Regions from separate parts of the Hydrogenibacillus sp. N12 genome, predicted to be linked through region 2. Evidence: riboswitches for the same ligand, from Rfam matches in the RefSeq annotation. Region 2 holds a riboswitch; the other holds the start of a gene.
The links. A riboswitch is a leader RNA that binds a small molecule or an ion and turns the genes downstream of it on or off. The one in region 2 is predicted to bind S-adenosylmethionine.
Positions count from the first base shown of each region.

Region 1: it holds a riboswitch for S-adenosylmethionine, as region 2 does, so the genes downstream of both, K2M58_RS03680 (homoserine O-acetyltransferase MetX) here and K2M58_RS06080 (methionine ABC transporter ATP-binding protein) in region 2, are expected to answer to the same signal.

Region 1 is NZ_CP080953.1:778,823-786,566, reverse strand. Features, by position in the region: gene K2M58_RS03700 (ParB N-terminal domain-containing protein) at 1-216, opposite strand, end outside; gene K2M58_RS03695 (OsmC family protein) at 475-924, opposite strand; gene K2M58_RS03690 (beta-class carbonic anhydrase) at 1,005-1,631, opposite strand; gene K2M58_RS03685 (O-acetylhomoserine aminocarboxypropyltransferase/cysteine synthase family protein) at 1,698-2,999, opposite strand; gene K2M58_RS03680 (homoserine O-acetyltransferase MetX) at 3,091-4,227, opposite strand; SAM riboswitch class I at 4,359-4,575, opposite strand; SAM riboswitch class I at 4,719-4,903, opposite strand; gene K2M58_RS03675 (transposase) at 5,208-6,497, opposite strand; gene K2M58_RS03670 (transposase) at 6,947-7,744, opposite strand, start outside.
Region 2 is NZ_CP080953.1:1,297,800-1,305,543, reverse strand. Features, by position in the region: gene lexA (transcriptional repressor LexA) at 68-709, opposite strand; gene pdaA (delta-lactam-biosynthetic de-N-acetylase) at 892-1,809, shown strand; SAM riboswitch class I at 1,906-2,021, shown strand; gene K2M58_RS06080 (methionine ABC transporter ATP-binding protein) at 2,157-3,260, shown strand; gene K2M58_RS06075 (methionine ABC transporter permease) at 3,316-3,915, shown strand; gene K2M58_RS06070 (MetQ/NlpA family ABC transporter substrate-binding protein) at 4,118-5,005, shown strand; gene K2M58_RS06065 (fatty acid desaturase) at 5,144-6,229, shown strand; gene K2M58_RS06060 (aldo/keto reductase family protein) at 6,362-7,330, shown strand; gene K2M58_RS06055 (amino acid permease) at 7,327-7,744, shown strand, end outside.

The DNA of each region.
Region 1 (7,744 bases), 520 kb from region 2:
AACGGAAGATAAAGATTGTGTAAAGCGGGCGATCATTGCGCCGACCACTGGCCGCGTGCCCGTCGCCGGCAGGGCGATGAACTTTACCTGAGCACCGGCTGCATTCAAACCGGTGATAAGGCCGTTCTGTTCGATGTCCCGGGCGAGTTCTTCGATGTCGCCGAAGACTTTGCGTATCCGGTCGCCGATTCCGATCTTGTCGATGTCGACGAGCATGTTCTCGTTTCCCGACCGTATCTGGGATTGACCGTCAAATATAACGTCCCCGTCGCCGGAGGCGCCGGGAGAAACCCCGCCCGTTTACCGGTCAACCGCGTGATTATCGAGCCGTCACGGGCGAAGACGGCTCAAAAAAGACGGCCCGGGTGGGCCGTCGGCAGGACATTTTCATTTCACGCCTTCGAAGAAGATGCGGGTATCTTTAGGAGAAAGAAATTCCTCCGTCGGGATCGTGCCTCTCCCGATCCCCGATGCTCACCGCCCGCTCTGCGCCGGCGAAACGGCCAGCGTCGGCACGCCGCGGAGCGTGTCTTTCACCGGGCAAATGCGCTCGACGTGTTCGATAAGCGCCCGAACCCGATCCGCGGCGGACGGGGAGTCGATCGCGATCCGATAGCGAATTTCTTGAAATCCCGGGCGGACGTCCGGCGCTTTTTCTAAAAATCCGTCCGGATCGAGGTCGCCCTCCACATCAATCGTCACGCCGCGCAGCTCCACGCCGTGCCGCTTGGCCAGCAGACTCACCAGGACGCTTATGCACCCGCCGAGCGCCGCGAGGACGAGCTCCACCGGGTTCGGGCCCTGGTCCGTTCCGCCGAGCACCGGCGGTTCGTCGATGACGATCTGTTTGTCGCGGATGTGCGCGACGGCGCGCACGCCCTCTCCGGACCACTCGACGCGAGAGGCAAAGGTCTGTTTGGCCATGCGGTTTCCCTCCACTCCTGATCTTCATCTGGCATGAACGTGATAGGCGCGGCGCCCTTGGCGGCGCCATCCGGATGCGGTCATCCGTCCCCCCTCGGTGAATCCTGAACCCGCCCCAGCAGTTCATCGCGCGTATTCACGCGCCGGCTCAACCGTTGATGCGGTCGGCGCAGACGATGGGACTCAACTTCATACACATATCCGTTGATGACCGTATCTTTGGGAATCAAGGGGTGATTCCGCAAATACTCGACCTGGGCAATGGTCGCATCGTCAACACTTTCAAAAGTCCGGAACCACCGAGCGAATGCTCCAGGGTCCGTCAGCGTCAGTTCGGGAAGCGAGGGGTCCAGCTGAACGCGTTCCACATCGATGTTGAATTTGGCCCGGAGCGCCTCGACGATTTCCTGGCCCTGAGCCGTCATCATTCCACATTCCGTGTGATTGATCACGATGATCTCTTTCGTTCCAAAGAAATTCACACTCAGAGCCGCCGAACGGATGACATCATCGGTGACCACGCCCCCGGCGTTGCGGTAGATATGAGCATCGCCGGGCTGGAGGCCGAGCATTTCTTCCACATCCAACCGCTCATCCATGCATGCCAGGACAAACAACCGCCGGTTATTGGGAATTCCCCTTTGTCTCCGAAGCACCCACGCTTCGTGCTTTTGGATGGTTTCGTCGATTTGCTGACTCAAGCTCACGGACCCTTCCCCCCTTCATCGAACCGGTAGATTGACGAACATCATCGTCCGCCGCACAGACGGCGGTCAGCCGGATACCGGCGCCGACACTTTGGCAAACGCCTGATCGAGATCCCAGATGAGGTCGTCGACGTTTTCCAGGCCGACCGACAGGCGGATGAGGTCCTCGCTCACCCCGGAGGCGCGGAGTTCTTCATCCGAGAGCTGCGAATGCGTCGTCGTCGCCGGATGGATGATGAGGCTTTTCGCGTCGCCGACGTTGGCGAGATGCGACCAGAGCGTGAGGCTTTCGATGAACTTCCGCCCGGCTTCCCGGCCACCGCGGATGCCGAAGGTGATGACGGATCCCGCACCTTTGGGCAGGTACTTCTTCGCCAGTTCGTGCGACGGATGCTCGGGAAGTTCCGGATAGTTCACCCACGCCACCGCCGGATGGCCCTTTAAGTACCGGACGATGCGCCGGGCATTTTCCACGTGCCGGGCCATCCGGAGGGGAAGCGTCTCCAGGCCCAGCGCGACCTGGAACGCGCCTTGCGGGTGAATCGCCGGCCCCATGTCCCTGAGGAGCTGGACGCGGGCCTTGACGATGTACGCCGCCGGGCCGAACGCCTCGCGGTAGACGACGCCGTGATAGCTCGGGTCCGGTTCGTGAAGCGACGGATAGCGTTCCTTCGGCCAGGCAAAGCGTCCGCCGTCGACGATGATCCCGGCGATGGTCGTGCCGTTGCCAGTGAGCCACTTCGTCGCCGAGTAGACGACGACGTCCGCGCCGTAGTCAAACGGACGCACCAACACCGGCGTGGCGAACGTGTTGTCGACGATGAGCGCCACCCCGTACTCGTGGGCGATCTTCGCCACCGCCTCGATGTCGAGCACGTCCAGGCTGGGGTTCCCGATCGTCTCGGCGAAAATCGCCTTCGTCTTCTCGGTGATCGCCCGGCGGAAGTTCTCCGGATCGCGCCCGTCGACGAAGCGCACCTTGATCCCATAGCGCGGGAGCGTCACGGCAAAGAGGTTGTACGTGCCGCCGTAAAGCTGGCTCGCGGCGACGATCTCGTCGCCGGCGCCGGCGATGTTCAGGATCGCCAGCGTGATCGCCGCCTGACCGCTCGCAAGCGCCAGCGCCCCAACGCCGCCCTCCAAAAGCGCCATCCGTTCTTCAAGGGCCGTCACCGTCGGATTGTGGATGCGGGTGTAAATGTAGCCCGGCTCTTTTAAGGCGAACAAATTGGCGGCGTGCTCGGTGTCGCGAAAGACGTACGACGTCGTGTTGTAGATCGGGAGGGCCCGCGCGCCCGTCACCGGATCGGGCTGAAGCCCGCCGTGGATGGCCAGCGTCTCCAGCGCCCACTGCCGTTTTTCGCCCATTCTCCGATCCCTCCCGGATAATGTTCAATCGGTGCACGCTTCAAGCGACGGTCGGAATGTCCGATCGGAATGACGACAGGGATGCCGAACTCTATAGGAATGCCGAGCGAAAGTCCTGCGTCACCGATCCGGGGCACGATTCGGCCTGTTCCAGCTGTTCCCGGATGATTCCGCCCCATTTTTCAAACTCGGTGAGAAATCCATCGTGGCCGTAGAGGGTGTCCACTTCAAAGTAGCGCGCTTCAACGCCACCGGCCCGAAGCCGATCGACGAAGGCGGCGATTTCCTGCGGCGGGTAAAGAAGATCGCCGCGATAGGCGAGGGCGACGACGCGGGCGCGGATGCGCTTGATGGCTTCCTCGATCCCGCCGCGACCGCGGCCGAGGTCGTGGGCGTCCATCGCCTTGAGCAAATACAGGTAACTGTTGGCGTCGAATCTCCGAGCGAGCTTTTCGCCGTGATGGATAAGATACGATTCGACCTGGAAGCTGACCTCGTCATGCCGACGCCCCCACCCATCGCGCTCGGCCCGTTCAAAGCGGCGGTTGAACTGATCGGGACTGCGGTACGTCACCATTCCCGCCATCCGGGCGATGATCATCCCCGCTTTGGGGGGATGCGCCGGGTCGTAGTAGCCGCCGTTCCACGCCGGATCGGAGAGGATCGCCAGCCGCCCGATGGCGTTAAACGCGATGGCGTAATCCGAAAGACGCGGCGTGACGGCGATGGGGATCAGAAGGTCCATCCATTCGGGGTACATCACCCCCCACTCGAGCGCCTGCATCCCGCCGAGCGATCCGCCGATCACCGCCCGCAGGCGGCGGATGCCGAGGCGCTTTAAGGCGAGATATTCCGCCTGCACCATATCGCGCACCGTGATGAACGGAAACTCGGGGCCGTACGGCCGGCCGGTTTCGGGATTGGTCGACGTCGGGCCGGTCGAGCCGTCGCATCCGCCCAGGACGTTAAACGTCACCACCTGATAGCGGTCGGTGTCGATCGGCTTGCCGCTCCCGATGAGCCCGGCCCACCAGCCCGGGTCCTCGTCGGTGCCGACGGCCACGTGATTGCCCGTAAGCGCGTGGCAGACGAGCACCGTCGGACCATCTCGCGGCCCGACCCGCTCGTAGGCCAGCCGCACATCCGGAAGGACGCGGCCGCTTTCCAGGCGGAGCGCGCCGATGGACACCGTTCCCACTTCACGCGTTTTAAGGTCCATGCTCACCATCGACGCTCCCCTCTTTCCGTCTTGGTCTGAAAAAAACCACAAAAATACGATGGCCGTGAAACCCGATGACCATGAAAAAATCCCTCTTCTGGATAAGAAGAGGGATTTCGAACCGCCGTCGAAATGCCCTCTTCTTATCTCTCGGCACGACCGCGCGCAGGACGCTCCCCCTTCCCCCGTCCATGGCGCTCGGCACGTTCCGCAGGAATTGGCACCAGATCCTGCGCGGCACCGCGCTTTCAGATTCACGCCGGGCCTCAAGCGGTTCCGACCGTGTGTGACCGGGCGTCCTCGCAGGATGGTTGCCGGGCTTCATCGGGCCAGTCCCTCCGCCGCTCTCGATAAGAAGCAGGGTCGGATCTTCGGTTGTCAGGTGCGGTCCGCTTTCACTCGGAGGAGGCCGCATTTCCGGTCGGCCGCATCTCCGGTCGCGCATCAAAAAATCCCTCTTCGTTGATGAAGAGGGATTTTCGCTCCCGCGATCCTCCCCCTTCTTATCTCTCGGAATGGCTAGGCACCCCGGACCTCCGGTCCAAGGCCTCCATTCCGCAGGAGTTGGCACCTTTTCCCGCGGATCCAGCGTCGGCACAGGCGGCTTCCCCGCCGAGTCGTGCCGACTCCCCGGGACGGTTGCCGGGCTTCATCGGGCCAGTCCCTCCGCCGCTCTCGATAAGAAGGTTTCGCTGAGACGCTTCGTGTTGGGTGTCATTCCGTTGTGACCGAAAGCTTGCGACCATTTTATCAACCGGTCCGCCGGTTGTCAAGAACTTGAGGGCTCGAGCTTTTTTCGCTGTGCCTGTATCTCGGTCTGACCTGCATCAGGCCATCTTCAGTTTTGGGGGATTCCACGATTCTTTCTTTAAACAAGATTGGTTTTCATGCATATATTCCCCGTGTTTTTAATAAAAAAGACAATACTCCACCTCCCTTTTTCCAATCCACGGAAAAAAGGTAAACAAATCTATCCTTCTTTTCCTCCACTACGCTACCTGCACAAAACTCCTCAGTTTCCCTGACCATCCCTCGCGCAGACGTCCAAGCGCCATCCCCAGCATGACCACCAGCGCAAACCCCACCCGCACGCGCATCTTCTTCAGCCCTCGGATGGTGTGCGTCTCAAAGCCGTACATCGTATCTAGACGGGAAAACACGCACTCCACCGCCGTGCGCTTGCGGTACTCTCGCGCCCATCTCGCGCTCCCGCGCGCAATCGGCGGAAACAAACGCCGATCCACGTCCATCCGAATGCGCAATCCTCTCGCCACGGGGCACTGAGCCACTCCGGCACAGGAGAGGCCGTAGGCCTTTGCCGGACACCGCTTTTTCAGCGTTCCGCGCTTCTCTTCAAAGCCTCCTTCGGCCATGGTCCGCATGGTTCCCGTTTCTGGACACACGCAGAACACGCGGCCTTTGTTGTCATACACCACGTTTGTTTGCCCCTCAAGAAGCCGCGTTGCCTCGCCGTCGCGCCAACTGGCCCGGATGTCGATCACCGGCCGGATGCGGTGTTCGTCCCACAGGCGCATGATAAGTTTTGAGTCGTCATAGCCTTTGTCCGCGGTAAGCACTTCGGCACGCGCGAGCACTTCTGGACGTTTTGCTTGCAGCTTTTCCAGAAAGGCATGGGCTGTGGCGACATCGGCTTTTGAGGCGGGTGTCACGGTGTAGGCCACCGGCAGTTCATGAGTGCTGTCGACGATGAGATGCAGCTTGTATCCAAACCACCGGAGCTTTGTCGCGTTTCCCTCGCGGTCGTGCACCGTCTTAAACCCATAATCCGCATCTCTGTCTCGCCGCCCGTCGGGTGCGGTGTTTTTCGGCCGGTAGCGCGCGTACGACCGGATGGCTTTGCTGTCCAGAGCCAGGCGTTTTCCGTAGTCGGGAAGGTATGTGGCCACAGCTTGCTGGAGCGCGACAAAGAGGGACTCCAACTCGGCCTCATGGGCTTCAATCCGTTTCCAGAAGCGACTGAAGGCCGCGGCACTTGGCACGCGGTCACCGAAGCCCAAAAGCCAGCGCAACTGTCCGTTTCGGCTCAGTTCGCGTCGCAGGGATTCGACGCTCGGGTGCTGGAACACGACGAGGGCGATATACGCATTCCACATGGCCCGCACGGGATAATCGTCCCGGCCCCTGCCGCGGGCTTTCTCCAGTTTTTGCATGAGCGCTTCGTCCGGGAGATGTTCAAGGACAAGCCTCAGGCGTTCGAGATCGCCGAGTCCGGCAATTTCGTTCCACGAAAACAGGGAGCCTTGTGGTATAATGGCCATACAGGTCTACTCCTTTGGGCAGGTTCTCCTCCTTTTGAGTTTACCAAAAGGAGCGGCAACCTGCTTTTTTATGTTCAAATTTTGGGTTCCTCTTTTGTGGGGTAAGTATTGTCAGACAACTTTTTCGACATGGCTCTGAACGACCCAGAAAGCGTTTGCCCCCACCTTTTCGGTGGGGGATTGACCGTTTTGTGAAGGTGAAAGTGAGCCGAATACCAAGGGATTCGGACAGCGAAAAAGGCTCGGCTCGAGCTTTTTTCGCTGTCCCTATTCTCGGCCTGATTTGCATTAGGCCATCTTCAGTTTTGGGGGATTCCACGATTCTTTTTTAAACAAGATCGGTTTTCATGCATATATTACCCGTGTTTTTAATAAAAAAGACAATACTCCACCTCCCTTTTTCCAATCCACGGAAAAAAGGTAAACAAATCTATCCTTCTTTTCCTTCACTACGCTACCTGCACAAAACTCCTCAATTTCCCCGACCATCCCTCGCGCAGACGTCCAAGCGCCATCCCCAGCATGACCACCAGCGCAAACCCCACCCGCACGCGCATCTTCTTCAGCCCTCGGATGGTGTGCGTCTCAAAGCCGTACATCGTATCCAGACGGGAAAACACGCGCTCCACCGCCGTGCGTTTGCGGTACTCTCGCACCCATCTCGCGCTCCCGCGCGCAATCGGCGGAAACAAACGCCGATCCACGTCCATCCGAATGCGCCATCCTCTCGCCACGGGGCACCGGGCCACTCCGGCACAGGAGAGGCCGTAGGCCCTGGCCGGACACCGCTTTTTCAGCGTTCCGCGCTTCTCTTCAAAGCCTCCTTCGGCCATGGTCCGCATGGTCCCCGTTTCCGGACACACGCAGAACACGCGGCCTTTGTTGTCATACACCACGTTTGTTTGCCCCTCAAAAAGCCGCGTTGCCTCACCGTCCCGCCAGCTTGCCCGAATGTCGATCACCGGTCGGATGCGGTGTTCGTCCCACAGGCGCATGATAAGTTTTGAGTCGTCATAGCCTTTGTCCGCCACAAGCACCTCGGCACGCGTGAGCACTTCTGGACGTTTTGCTTGCAGCTTGTCCAAAAGGGCATGGGCTGTGGCGACATCGGCTTTTGAGGCGGGGGTCACGGTGTAGACCACCGGCAGTTCATGAGTGCTGTCGACGATGAGATGCAGCTTGTATCCAAACCACCGGAGCTTTGTCGCGTTTCCCTCGCGGTCGTGCACCGTCTTAAACCCATAATC
Region 2 (7,744 bases):
CGATCAGGCCGACGATCGGTCGGACGGGACGGCGTTCAGGCGAAGCCGGCCCCGGCGGTGCGGTCCTCTACCGGTCGTAAAAGCGGATGAGACCGACGACGCGGCCGAGCACGGTCGCCGTCGCCAGCTCCATCGGCGGGTAGTTCGGATTTTCCGCCGCCAGCCGGACGACGCCTCGGGCCGGATCGGGATAAAAGCGCTTCACCGTCGCCTCCCCGTCTTCGGTCATCGCCACGACGATGTCGCCGGGGTTGGCATGGGGAGTCTTTTCGACGATGACGAGGTCGCCGTCGTGGATGCCGGCAAGGATCATGCTGTCCCCTTCGACCCGAAGGAGGAAAGCGTCATCCGGCGTCCGGGCGGCGGGGAAGGGGAGGTAGCCCTCGATGTTTTCCACGGCGGTGATCGGCCGTCCGGCGGTCACCTTGCCGACGAGAGGGAGGTAGCGGACGTCGCCATGGGCCTCCCGTCCCTCGGGCCCGAGAAGCCGCATCCCTTCGGCGCTCAGCCGAAGGGCCCGGGGCCGCTCCGGATCTTTTTCCAGCATGCCCTTTTGCACCAGGCGATTGAGTTCAAAGTGGACGGACGACGTCGACGACAGCCCGACGGCTTTCCCGATCTCCCGCACCGACGGCGGGTAACCGCGCTCCCGGAGCGAACGGGCGATCGCCCGAAGGATCGCCCACTGGCGGTCGGAGAGGTCGGACATCGGGAACGCCCCTTTCGCGGAGATTTTTCCATCGGTTGCCCCCATTGTAACAGACCTTGCCCGACAAAAACAGATGTTTTCGTCAGGCGGCGAGATCGGGCCGTCGATAGCGGCGCCCCTCACCGGCCATACTACAAAAGAACCAACCCCGGCCGCCGTCCGGGGAGCGGGGAGGGGCGGACATGCGATTTTTGGGCCTTCGGGTCGTTCTTGCGCTCGGGGTTTTTACGGCTTCGGCGTTCGGGTCGGCCGCCTGGGCGGCGCGGGCGGCGCTCGGCGTCGCATCGGATGATGGTTCCGCCGGATCGGTCGACCGGCCCGCGTCGGAGGCGAACCTGCCCGGCGGGGTGGAGACGAGGGCGTACCACTGGGGCTTTCAAAAAAGCCGCGACGGCCGGCCGCCGTCGATCGCCCGGGAAGGGTTTCAGGCGCTGATCGAGCGGTACGGCGCGCTTTTTTACGATGAAAAGGGAGGCAAGGTGCTGTATCTTACGTTTGACAACGGTTATGAAAACGGTCAGACGGCTCGCATTCTCGACGTGCTTAAGGAAAAGAACGTGCCGGCGACGTTTTTCGTCACCGGCCACTACCTCCGGTCGGCGCCGGAGCTCGTTCGCCGGATGGTCGCCGAAGGGCACATCGTCGGCAACCATTCGTGGAGCCACCCGGACATGTCCGCCCTGAGCCCGGCCGAGATGCGCCGGGAGATCGAGCGGGTGAACGCCGCCATCGCGGAGCTCACCCCGCAGCGGACGACCGTCTTTTTCCGGCCGCCCCGGGGGGTGTTTTCCGAACGGCTGCTTCGTACGGTACAGGAGATGGGGATGGAGACGATCTTCTGGTCCGTCGCTTACAAAGATTGGGAACGGGACGTCGTCCGGGGGGCGGATTACGCCTACCGGCAGGTGATGGGCCAGCTTCACCCCGGCGCGGTCATCCTTCTGCACAGCGTCTCCAAGGACAACGCCGACGCCCTCGGCCGGATCATCGACGACGCCCGGGCGCAGGGGTACGACTTTCGCAGCCTCGAGGACTGGCGGCTTCGGGAGCGGAGCCTCCTCACGCCGGAAGGGGCGTCGACCGGCGATGACGATACCTGAAATTTTTGCGCTTGACAATCGACCCCGACCGCTCTACAATCGCTCCAGTGAGTTTTCCGTTCGGTTTCTCCGGACAATCGCATCGATCTGGATAAGCCCTTATCCAGAGCGGCGGAGGGACTGGCCCGATGAAGCCCGGCAACCGGCACGTCCGTGCCAAGGTGCCAATTCCAGCGGTAAGGCCTGAGCGGTGACTTACCGGCAGATAAGGGAGGCGACTCCTTTCCGTGCCGGCCGCCGGCCGGGCGGAAAGGATTTTTTTATGCGCAAAACCGGGGTTCGGTGAAGAAGGACTCCGTGAGGAAGGTTTCGGCCGGAAAGGTTTCGCTTAGGAAGGAGGAGGCGGCATGCTCGCCGCGACCGCCCCCGTGGAGATCCCGCCCGATGATGAGGCGATCATTCGGCTCGAAAATGTACAAAAAGTATACGAAGGCCGCGGCGCGCCCGTCGAAGCGCTGAAAAACATTAACCTCACCATCCGCCGCGGCGAGATCTTCGGCGTCATCGGCGAAAGCGGCGCCGGGAAGAGCACCCTCATCCGGCTGATCAACTTTTTGGAGCGGCCGACCGGCGGCCGGGTGTGGGTCGACGGCGTCGATCTGGCGACCCTTTCCTCGGAGGCGCTCCGGAAAAAACGGATGAAAATCGGCATGATCTTCCAGCATTTCAACCTGCTCTGGTCCCGCACGGTCTTTGAAAACGTCCGCTTTCCCCTCGAGATCGCCGGTTGGCCGAAGGACCGGGCCCAGGATCGGGTGGAAGCGCTTCTCGACCTCGTCGGCCTCCGGCACCGGCGGGACGCCTATCCGGCGCAGCTTTCCGGCGGGGAAAAACAGCGAGTCGGCATCGCCCGGGCCCTCGCCAACGAGCCCGACATCCTCCTGTCCGACGAGGCGACGAGCGCCCTCGACCCAAAGACGACGGACGACATCCTCGACTTGATCCTTTCGATCAACCGCCGCTTCGGCATCACTGTCGTCCTCATCACCCACGAGATGCACGTCATCGAAAAAATTTGCGATCGGGTCGCCGTCCTCGACCGGGGCGTGATCCAGGAGGTCGGGCCGGTCCCGGACGTCTTCAGCCGGCCGAAGTCAGCCGTCGCCCGACGTTTCATCGCCGAGGTCTTTGACACCCCCTCCGACGGCAAAGGCGCCTCCGGACAGGCGGAAGGGGACGGGCGGCGCACCGAGGCGCTCCGGCTCGTCTTCGTCGGCGCGGTCGCCGAAGCGCCGATCATCCACCGGCTCATCCGGAGCCACGACGTCGAGGTGAACATCCTCCGGGGGGAGATCAAGCGCCTGAAAGACGTCCCCTTCGGCACCCTGACCGTCCGCCTCACCGGAACGCCGGCGGAACTGATGGCGGCGCGGGCCTTTCTCACCGAAGCTGGCGTCATCGTCGAGGCGGTCACACCGGCGTCGGAGGAGGTGACGGGCGGTGCACTTTGAAAACGTCGTCGCGCACCCCGAGATCGTCGTCCAGGCGACGATCGAGTCGGTGTACATGGTGCTCCTGTCGCTTTTCTTCAGCGTCCTCATCGGCATCCCGCTCGGGGTGCTTCTCATCATCACCTCGCCGGGGCATCTCTGGCCGAAGCGCTGGCTGAACGAAGCCCTCGGTGCTGTCGTCAACGTGTTCCGCTCGGTGCCGTACATCGTCCTCATCCTCTGGACGATCCCCGTCTCCCGGGCCCTCATCGGCACCTCCTACGGCACGAACGCGGCGATCATCTCCCTCGTCGCCGGCGCCGCGCCGTTTTTCGCCCGCCTCGTCGAAAGCGCGATGCGGGAAGTCGGCCGCGGCGTCATCGAGGCGGCTCAGGCGATGGGCGCCCGGACGGTCGACATCATCTGGAAAGTGCTCATCCCGGAGAGCCTCCCGGGAATCGTCTCCGGCATCACCGTCACCGCCGTCGCCCTCGTGAGTTACTCGGCGATGGCCGGCCTCGTCGCCGGCGGCGGCCTCGGGGCCCTCGCCTGGAACGAAGGCTACAACTCCTTCAAAAACGACATCCTCCTCGTCGCGACCGTCCTCCTCATCGCCATCGTCCAGGTGCTGCAGTGGATCGGTGACCGAATCGTTCGGCGGCTGGACAGGCGCTGACGGTCGGATTGAACGACCCCCGGCGCATCTCCATTCCAGGCCGCCCGTCTGCCGGCCCTTCATGCTCTTCCGGACGGTCCCGCGCCCAGCCGGCGCGTTGACCATACACCTTGGCGCCGCCGGAAAAGAGGCGGCGACGGCGCCGCAAAACGGCGTCCGACCGATTGATCCACATGATCCTGAACCTTAAGGGGGGATCCGCATGTTCCGTCGCCCGCTCAAAAGCGGAGCCATCTTCCTCGTCCTCGCCGCGCTCCTCATCCTCGGCGCCTGCGGCACAAAGACCGCGCCCGGCGAGGGAACCGGTCCCGCCGGCGGCGAAAGCAAAACCGACTCGGCGAAGCCGGAGACGCTCACCGTCGGCGCGTCGCAGGAGCCGCACGCCCAGATCTTAAATGACGTCGTCAAGCCGAAGCTCAAGGATGAAGGCATCGACCTCAAAGTCGTCGTCTTCCAGGATTACGTCCAGCCGAACGTCAAGCTCGCCGAAAAAGAACTGGATGCCAACTACTTCCAGCACATTCCCTTCCTCGAAAAGACCAACCAGGAAAAAGGGTATGATCTCATCCCCGTCTGCGGGGTCCACATCGAGCCGTTGGGCGCATACGTCGCGAAGGGGAAAAACTACAAGTCGGCGGCCGATCTTCCCGACGGCGCCACGATCGCCATCACGAACGACCCGACGAACCAGGGGAGAATGTTGCTGCTTCTCGAGCGGGAGGGCTTGATCAAACTGGCCGAGGGGAAAGGGGCCAGCGCCACCACGACCGACATCGTCGAGAACCCGAAGCATCTGAAGTTCTTGCCCATGGACGCGCCGCTTCTTCCCCGGGCCCTTGAGGACCCGAAGGTCGATCTCGCCCTCATCAACACGAACTTCGCCCTTCAGGCCGGTCTGAACCCGACGAAAGACGCCATCTTCATGGAAGACAAGACGTCGCCGTACGTCAACGTCGTCGCCGTGCGGCCGGAGTCGAAGGAGGACCCGCGGATTCAAAAGCTCTGCGACGTTCTTCTTTCGGACGACGTCAAGCAGTATATCGAAGACAAGTACCAGGGCGCCGTCGTCCCGGCGCAGGTCCGCTATTGAATCTCCGGCAAGCAGCCATTCGTTCCCGTTTGACCCGGCGAAAGGTCAGACCTTTCGCCGGGCTTTTTTCCGATTGACCGCCAAGAGCGGCCGGAGTATGCTGGGGAGGAAATCGATGAAAGGGTAAGGGGTGGAACTTTGAAATCGTTTCGGGCGCAAGACTGGGCGCCGCTTCTTCGGCCGTATGCCAGACCCGACCTCCGGTACAGCCTGTGGCAAGTGACACATACCGGCCTTGCGCTTGTTGTGCTGTTTAGCCTGGCGTATCGAGCCGCCGCTTTTTTCCTGCCCCTTGCCCTCGCGATCGACGGCGTGGCGGCGCTTTTTCTGGTACGTTTGTTTATCTTGCAGCACGACGCCGGGCACGGCTCACTTTTCCCCCGCCGGTGGATGAACGAGGCGTTCGGTTTTGTCAGCGGCGCGGTGACGCTCGTCCCGTACCACTACTGGAAATGGCAGCATGCCCGCCATCACGCCACCAGCGGCAACCTGGACAAGCGCGGCGTCGGCGACATCCTGACGTGGACGGTCGACGAGTATTTGCGCGCCTCGCCGTGGGCACGCTTCAAGTATCGCGTCTACCGCAATCCGTGGGTGATGTTTTTCATCGGCCCGATCGCCGTGTTCATGATCGCCTATCGTTTTCCGCTCGGCTTCGGCGGAGAGAAGCCGTTCATCCGGAAAACCGTGGCGCTCACCAACCTCGTCATCGCCTTCGCCCTGGGAGGCGCCGCGTTGGTCTGGGGGGCGAAGGCCCTGCTCTGGGTCTATTTCCCGAGCCTGTATCTGGCGGGGATGATCGGTATTTTCCTGTTCTATGTGCAGCACCAGTTCGAGGACGCCTACTGGTTTCGCGATCCGCAGTGGGAATATGTGCGGGCGGCGATGGAAGGAAGCACGTATTTGAAACTGCCGCGACCGTTGCAATGGGTGACGGGGAACATCGGTTTTCACCACATTCATCACCTCGCTCCGGGCATCCCCAACTACCGGCTGGAAAAAGTGCAGAAAGAAGTACCGCTTGTCCAGGTGGCGCCGACGGTGACGCTCAAAGATGCGCTTTTCGTCGCCTTCGCCGACCTCCATCTGTTCGATGAAGCGACGCGGAAATTGATCGGGTTTCGCGACGTTGCACCGCGCCTCAAGGAGGGCCAAGTCGCCGCGAAGAAAGCCAAAGCCGGCGCCGGACCAAACGAGCGGAAAGCGAAGGCGCACGGGGCGTGAGCGGAAACGGGATTTCTGAACGCGCCGTCGCCGGAGCGGTTCTAGGCGACGCCGTCCCTCGAAGCCGAACGCAGAATGAAGCGCGCATGCCCTCTGCCGAAATCTGCTATAATCGACGAGGGGGGGATGTCCATGCAATACCGCAAGATCGGCAAAACCGGCCTGCGCGTCAGCGAGATCAGCCTCGGCAGCTGGCTTACATACGGTCGGTCGGTGGACCGGGAGACGGCCATCCGGACGATCCACCGCGCTTACGAACTCGGGATCAACTTTTTCGACACGGCGAACGTCTACGCCCGCGGGGAGGCGGAAAGGGTCGTCGGCGAGGCGCTCAAGGCGTTTCCCCGCGAATCGGTTGTGCTCGCGACGAAAGTGTTCTGGCCGATGGGCGACGGTCCGAACGACCGGGGGCTTTCCCGCAAGCACATCATGGAGCAGGCCCACGCGAGCCTAAAGCGCCTCGGCGTCGACTACGTGGACATCTATTACGCCCACCGCTACGACCCCGAGACGCCGGTCGAGGAGACGCTCCGGGCGTTTGACGACCTCGTCCGGCAGGGGAAGGTCCTCTACGTCGGCGTGAGCGAGTGGACGGCGGCCCAAATCCGGGAAGCCCTTCATGTCGCCGACCGCTACCTCCTCGACCGGATCGTCGTCAACCAGCCGGTGTACAACATGTTGAACCGCTACATTGAAAAAGAAATCATCCCCCTCGGCGAAAAAGAGGGCATCGGCCAGGTCGTCTTTTCACCGCTCGCGCAGGGGGTCCTCACCGGCAAGTACAAGCCCGGAGTGCCGGCGCCGGCCGGAAGCCGCGGCGCCGATCCGGAAGCCGGCGCCTTTGTCCAGCGGTATCTCACCGACGATCAGCTGAAAAAGGCCGAGAAAATCGCTGCCCTGGCCCGGGAACTCGACCTCACCCCGGCCCAGCTCGCCCTGGCGTGGGTCCTCCGGCAACCCAACGTCGCGAGCGCCATCGTCGGCGCCACCCGACCGGAGCAGATCGAAGAAAACGCCAAAGCCTCCGGCGTCGTCCTTTCCGCCGACGTCCTCGAACGGATCGAAGCGATCTTAAACGGCGAAGGAGAGACCGATCGGTGAGCCCCATCTGGCGGAAGAAAACCGTCGAGGAAGCCCGGGAGCTCGCCGAAGAAAGGGAATACAAGCTGAAGCGCGAGCTGGGACCGCTTCAGCTCATGCTCCTCGTCCTCGGCTCGACGATCGGGGCCGGCATCTTCGTCCTGCCGGGAACGGTCGCCCACCACTACGCCGGCCCCGGCGTCATCGCTTCGTTTGCCCTAAGCGGCCTCGTCACCATCGCCGTCGGCCTGGCTTACGTCGAGTTCGCCTCGATGGTCCCGGTCGCCGGGAGCGCCTACACGTACACTTACGTGGCCCTCGGCGAGATCCTCGCCTGGATCGTCGGCTGGGACCTCATCTTCGAGTTTACCGTCATCACTTCAACCGTCGCCGTCGGCTGGTCCGGCTACGTCGTCGAGATCGCCCGCTCCGCCG